Regions from separate parts of the Exiguobacterium sp. NPDC077395 genome, predicted to be linked through region 1. Evidence: riboswitches for the same ligand, from Rfam matches in the RefSeq annotation. Region 1 holds a riboswitch; the other holds the start of a gene.
The links. A riboswitch is a leader RNA that binds a small molecule or an ion and turns the genes downstream of it on or off. The one in region 1 is predicted to bind FMN.

Region 1 (3,411 bases):
TGAAGCAACTTGTGGATCCGACTGCCCGTCATCCGCAACACTCGACATCTGTATTTGCCGGGAAATAATGATCAATCCTCTGTGGACTGTGTCCACAGAGGATTTTTTCATTTCCGCATCGTTTGAATGATGACCCGGTCAATCCAGTCATCGAGTTGCGTGAACACGAAGCCCGCCTTTTTCGCTTCAGCAATCGACATGTAATAGTCGACGTCCGAATCATATGGGGACGACTCCCCATCTTTTATGATATGGACAGGTTTTCCGACATGTTGCCCGATTCGTTCCATTAAAGCACCCATGGAGATGAGACCGTCACTCGCAGCGTTGAAGGGTCCAGTCACGTTCGCACGTCCCACCCATTCTAAAAATGCTGCTGCTTCCGCGCTCGAGATGAAGCCCATTTTCGCTTCTGGACGATGCAACACAATCGGTTCCTCGTTGCGAATCGCGTCCACATAAAATTTGAGTCGATCTGTATAATCATCTGGTCCGAGGACAATCGGTAAGCGTACGGTCGCAACTGGGAACGAAGCCCGGTGGAAGAAGAACGACTCTGCCTCTCGCTTCCCTTGTCCGTAGTCATGCTCGGCTTCTAGATGATATTCATAATGGAGCGGATTAAAGTCACTCTCTTTTAAATCAGGTCCCGGCGCGTATACCGACATTGTAGACGTCAGGACATACTTTCCGACTTTGTCCATGAACGCATCCGAGGCGATTTTTGCCTGATACGGGGTAAAGCAAATATTGTCGTAGACGAGGTCATAGCGTTCTCGTGCCAAGTCTTTCATCGTCGCGACCGATTGTCGGTCTCCTTTAATGGACCGTATCCCTTCGGCTTCTGGTACTTGTAGTTGGCCTCTTGTCACAATCGTCACATCGTCCCCCGCCTCCGCGAGTCGCAAGGCAAGTCGTTTCCCGAAATAGCGCGATCCTCCAAAAATCAATACTTTCCTCATCACCCTAGCCCCCTTCAATACGATTCTCTTCCCTACATTCCCTTTCCCCGACGTTCCGTAACTGGTCGAATCGCACAAAAAAAAGACTATGGCGCTCCATAGTCTAAAATAATTAACATTCTCCTGGTGTCCCAGCGTTCGTTGCCGTACGGAAACTTGAACCGCAGCCACACGTGGCGATGGCATTCGGGTTTTTAATCGTAAATCCTCCACCGAGCATCGATTGCTTGTAGTCAATCTCGAGCCCATCGACGACCCCGTGATCGACTTCCGCAACGATGACGCGGACGCCGTGATGGTCGAATTGAATATCTTTATCCGTCTTTTCCTCATCAAAGCCCATTCCATATGAAAGTCCTGTACATCCGCCACCTTGGACCTTCACTCGCAAATATTGTGCATCCGGGCGTTCGGTCTGTTTCATCATCTCTTGTACTTGAAGTGCTGCTGATTCTGTCAAATGAATCATCTGAACTCCTCCTCATTTTATCTTCAATTCAAGTCAATTGACTTGTAGTTTTGTGCATTATCTTGTATAACTAAACTGTAACAAAAAAAATTAAATCGTTCCATCTTCGGGGCAGGGTGAAATTCCCGACCGGCGGTATTGAAGAATTTATTCTTCTCAGCCCGTGAGCGAGCAAGGCGTTGCTTGCTGATTTCGTGAGATTCGAAAGCCGACAGTACAGTCTGGATGGGAGAAGATGGCGGCATCCGACCGATATCCGGATGTTTTCTTTGACGTGGACATTTCCACCTCGGAAAACATCTATTTCGTATGCGCGTAAACTCTCCCGATTGTCTTTATTGCAATCGGGTTTTTATATGCGACGGATGCCATTCATCGAGGAGCGACCTAAAGGAGAGATTCTGATGAAAACTACGCGCAACAAACGATTGACAACTATGGTGACTTTGGCGATGCTCGGGACGATTTCGTTCGTACTCATGCTATTCAACTTCCCGCTCCCATTTTTACCGCCATTCCTCAAAGTGGATTTCAGTGACATTCCTGCACTCATTGCTGGGATCGTCTTTTCTCCACTCGCAGGTGTCGTGGTCGTCGGATTGAAAAACGTCTTGTACTATGTCTTTAACGGTGGCGGTGTCCCGGTCGGAGAGGTCGCAAACTTCTTCGCAGGTGTCGCATTCATGTACCCGGTTGCATGGTTCTACCACAAACGGAAGACGAACAAAGCACTCGCTTCTGGACTACTCGCCGGTACAATCACGATGGCACTCAGCCTCGCCATTTTAAACTATCTCGTCATCTTGCCAGCCTATGCCTTCTTCTTCGGAATGGCAGACATGGCCGACCCGGCCGTGAAGACGGACCTCGTCCTTTACGGGATCTTACCGTTCAACTTGATTAAAGCGATCTTGATCAGCGCACTCTTCGTTCCACTCTTCTTGAAATTGAAGCCGTGGATCGAACGTCAGCGCGTACAACTTCAAGCATAATCGATATACGAGCATCTAGGCGTTGCCTAGGTGCTTTTTTCAATCTGATTGATCAGGAGGAGTTTGATTGATGAAACACGAGCAGGATTTGATTGATTTCTTACAACAAGATGCAGAACTTATGAACCTTCTTCGCACCGTTGCTACCCTTCATCTGCCCGACTGGTGGATTTGCGCGGGCTATATTCGCGCAAAAATATGGGACCATCTTCATGGATACGATGCACCGACCCAAACGGACGACGTCGATGTGATTTATTTCGACCCTACTCAGTCAGAAGAATCCATCGAAAAAGAATTAGAACAGGTGTTGAATCAACTCGACCCGAGCGTACCTTGGTCTGTAAAAAACCAAGCGAGGATGCATCATGTGAACCATTTGCCACCATATACGTCATCGGTCGATGCGCTAGCGCACTTCCCCGAGACGGTGACCGCAATCGGGGTACGTCTCAATGTAGACGGTGAGCTCATTCTCTCAGCACCCTATGGCGTTCAAGACCTTCTCACACTACAAGCTAGACCTACACCATATTTTGAAACAAGCACCTCAAAACATCCAATCTACTTGAAACGAATGGCTCAAAAAAATTGGCCAGCTCAATGGCCGAACGTCAAATTGTATACATCATCCCTACACTAAAAAACGCGACCACCGAAGTGATCGCGTTTTCTTATACTAATTAGAGAAGAAGTCCAGCCAATGTAGCTGACATCAAGTTTGCAAGCGTACCTGCGAGAATTGCGAGGACACCCATACGCGCGATGTCACCACGACGGTTTGGTGCCATACCACCAAGACCACCGAGAAGGATCGCGAGTGATGAAATGTTGGCGAAACCACAAAGTGCGAATGCAATCATTGCTTCTGTACGAGCTGACAAATCACCAGAACCGATGATTGGTGCAAACTCAGAGAAGGCAACGAATTCGTTCAAGACTAGTTTTTGACCGAGGAAGCTACCAAATTGTACTGCATCTGCCCACG
Region 2 (3,411 bases), 210 kb from region 1:
CTATACGTGTGCGGGATCAACGACAGCGTAAACCCACGTTCGGATACGTCGAATACGGTCAGACTCGTCCCGTCCACCGAAATCGATCCCTTCGGCACAATGTATGAAAGAAGCGAAGGGTCGCATTGAATGTCGACATATACGGCATTCGCGAGTGGACGCTTCTTGGTGATGCGCCCGACGCCGTCAACATGCCCGGACACGAAATGCCCGCCGAATCGTCCGTTCGCAGGCATCGCCCGTTCGAGATTGACGCGCGTCCCTGGCTTCACCCCATCTAGACTGGATGCTTTCAGTGTCTCTGGCATCACATCAACGGCGAATGTCGACGCGTCAAACGTTGTGACCGTCAAACAAATCCCATTTACCGAAATGCTGTCGCCGATTTTTACGTCATAGAGCACCTTTGCCCCCGATAGGACGAGCCGCAAGGACGGACCGTTTCGTTTCACCGCTTTGACCGAACCAATTTCTTCTACGATTCCTGTAAACATCAGAGCGCCCCCTTTCGAAGGACGACTTTCAGATCAGGTCCGATCGTCTCGACCTGCTGAATCTCAAAACGAGAAATCGTATCCAGCGAGCCTTCCTGTTGTGAACGGTAGACACCGTTTTTCCCGCCGAACACGCGCGGTGATTGATAGGCAACCCATTCATCCACATAGCCTCCGTCAAGAAGGGACGTGACAAGTGTCGGTCCCGCCTCGATCAATAAGCGTCCAACCCCGTTCGCGTAAAGTGTCTCGAGCACGTTTCCGAGCGACGTATAATCGAATAACTCGATTCCCATGGCACGTGCCTGTTCCCGTTTTTCTCTGTCGTCCGACGAGGTGAACAGAAGCACTGGGACGTCTTCGGCCGTTCGGGCAAGCGTGCTCGCGAGTGGCAAGCGAAGGTCACGGTCGAGGACGACTCGCTTCGGTTGACGTGTCTCACGGTCCAATCGAACGGTCAGTGCCGGATCATCCGCAAGCACCGTTCCAATTCCCGTTAAAATCGCATCGGTTTTGGCGCGTAGTTCATGGACGTCACGACGGGCTTCCGGGCTTGTCACCCATTGACTCTCACCAGAATCCAATGAAACTTTTCCATCGAGACTCGTCGCCGTCTTTAAGATGACGTACGGTCGCTTCGTCTCGAGCGCTCGCAAGAACGCTGGATTTAGTGCCCGTGCCTCCTCTTCAAGTAACCCGACTTCAACTTCGACGCCAGCCGATTTGAGGCGCATGATCCCTTTTCCGGCAACGAGCGGGTTCGGGTCTTTCATGGCAATGACGACTCGTTTGACTCCGGATTCAACGATCAAGTCGGCACACGGTGGTGTCTTCCCGTGATGCGAGCACGGCTCAAGCGTGACGTAAAGTGTCGCCCCGTACGCTGCCGCACCTGCCATCTTAATCGCGTGAACTTCAGCATGTGGTTCGCCCGCCTTGAGATGGGCGCCTAACCCAACGACGCGACCGTCTTTGACGAGAACGGCGCCGACAAGCGGGTTCACACCCGTCTGTCCGTCGGCAGATTTCGCCAATTGGATGGCTTGTTGCATGTACTGTTTCATCGTTCTCCCTCCTTTTTTCCGTACAAACAAAAGACCCTAAGGAACGGTCCTTAGGGTCTTGGTGGGAGGGTTTCGTCGTTTTTGGGCAAGCCAAATAAACGTTTTCTTTACAGAAAAGCGTACGACGAAGCACAGGTCACACGGACCTGTTTTTTGTTCCTTCTCCCATCCAGACTATACTGTCGGCTCTAGAGTCTCACTAGATCCACCGTTCGCACACGTGCGCCCGGGTCACGGACTTAGGGCATGGCCCATCACCGCCGGTTGGGAATTTCACCCGACCCCGAAGGAATATTTGTTTGTACAGATTTACTGTATCGCAATTGTTTTTATTTCGCAAAACAAAAAACGCTACCCGTGAGAGTAGCGCCTCGATTATGCGAGAAAGAGGACGACGAGAAGTCCGACAATCCAGCAATAATATGAGAAATACTTTAATTCGCCTTTTGCCATGATGTGCTGGAACCACTTCAACGAAATCGCAGTCAACACATAAGAAGCGATGAACGCCAAGATGAGCGGACCGAACAAGTCACGTGTTTCTGGGTTCGTAAATAACGCCGGACCGTCCAAAATCATCGTCCCGAGACTGATTGGAATGAACAAGAAGAACGAAAAGCGAAGTGCTGATTCTTGCTTGATTCCGAGCAACATTGCCATGACGATGGTTGCTCCAGAGCGACTGATCCCTGGGATGAGCGCCACCGCTTGGGCGAGTCCAATCAATACGGCGTCACGTAACGTGATCCCGCCGTCTCCTTTATTCCCGCGCATGTTTCGAATGAACCAAAGCGCAAGACCCGTGATGATGAGCGTGTATCCGACCGTCGCGACGCCACCGAGTACTTCTCCAATCCAGTCACCAAAAATGACACCGAGAACACCGGCCGGAACCGTTGCGACGAGGAGCAATCCGATAAACTTCACATCGACCATCGTCTCATCTGTCCGATCTTTCTTGAAGAGGAACGTCCATAAACTGACGATGAGGCGGACGACATCTTTACGATAGACCGTTAAGACCGCGAGGAGCGAAGCAAAATTTACGAAAACTTCAAATGACAATCCCGGCAAGTCGATGTTAAATAATTCTTGGAAGATAACAAGATGTCCGCTCGATGAAATCGGGATCGGCTCCGTGAATCCTTGGATCAATCCGAGCAACGTATAAAATAACCAAACTGTCATAATGGTAATCCTCTTTTCTGTTTTTCACTCAATGCGCCTATTTTAGCAGAATTGGACTTTCGTTGACCAGCTGTTAAAAATTTTTTGATGTAATTTCAATATTCGATTGATTAGTCTGAAAATTAAATTTATTATAGAAGGGTACTCATCTGGAGCGAAGGCGATGACCCCATTTCTCCAGTTGGGTACTTTTTTATAAAAATATGACATTTTTGGTTGATTAAAACTTTTTGTTTACATTTATCACGAAATTCGATTTAATTTGTAATAGAACTGTTACCATTTTTTGAAATGTTTTTCTGTGACTTTAGACCTATCCAATTCTTAGAAATTGTTTAATAATTTTCAAAATCACGTTAATAAATCCGAAAAACCATCCGATAGTATGATTGTAGGAGCATTTTTTTCATCTTTGTCGGTTCATATTTGAGTCCACGGAAGGAGGAACCATCATTGAGTCAAACGCTAACCACTAAATCCCATCACCTGTCCACCGAACAACAGAGGATGATCCATTGCATCCGCCTTCTCGGGGACTTGTTGAAGGAACGTCCACGCCGCTCTGTCTACCGTCGCTTTGCCATGGAACAGAATTGGCCATCTCCTGAATCCATCATCAGACAGTTCGGGTCATGGGCTGAGGCACTTGCCATCGCAGGCTATGA

Region 2: another riboswitch for FMN. It lies ahead of ribD (bifunctional diaminohydroxyphosphoribosylaminopyrimidine deaminase/5-amino-6-(5-phosphoribosylamino)uracil reductase RibD); the one in region 1 lies ahead of ACQKD4_RS03905 (ECF transporter S component).

What each region holds. Positions count from the first base shown of each region.
Region 1 covers NZ_JBNNHU010000001.1:760,216-763,626, reverse strand. Annotated here, with positions in the region: gene ACQKD4_RS03920 (NAD(P)/FAD-dependent oxidoreductase) at 1-68, shown strand, start outside; gene ACQKD4_RS03915 (NAD-dependent epimerase/dehydratase family protein) at 108-962, opposite strand; gene ACQKD4_RS03910 (HesB/IscA family protein) at 1,075-1,431, opposite strand; FMN riboswitch at 1,530-1,672, shown strand; gene ACQKD4_RS03905 (ECF transporter S component) at 1,836-2,423, shown strand; gene ACQKD4_RS03900 (nucleotidyltransferase family protein) at 2,494-3,066, shown strand; gene ACQKD4_RS03895 (NupC/NupG family nucleoside CNT transporter) at 3,107-3,411, opposite strand, start outside.
Region 2 covers NZ_JBNNHU010000001.1:547,828-551,238, reverse strand. Annotated here, with positions in the region: gene ribE (riboflavin synthase) at 1-494, opposite strand, end outside; gene ribD (bifunctional diaminohydroxyphosphoribosylaminopyrimidine deaminase/5-amino-6-(5-phosphoribosylamino)uracil reductase RibD) at 494-1,558, opposite strand; FMN riboswitch at 1,712-1,853, opposite strand; gene ACQKD4_RS02800 (undecaprenyl-diphosphate phosphatase) at 1,934-2,746, opposite strand; gene ACQKD4_RS02795 (homing endonuclease associated repeat-containing protein) at 3,200-3,411, shown strand, end outside.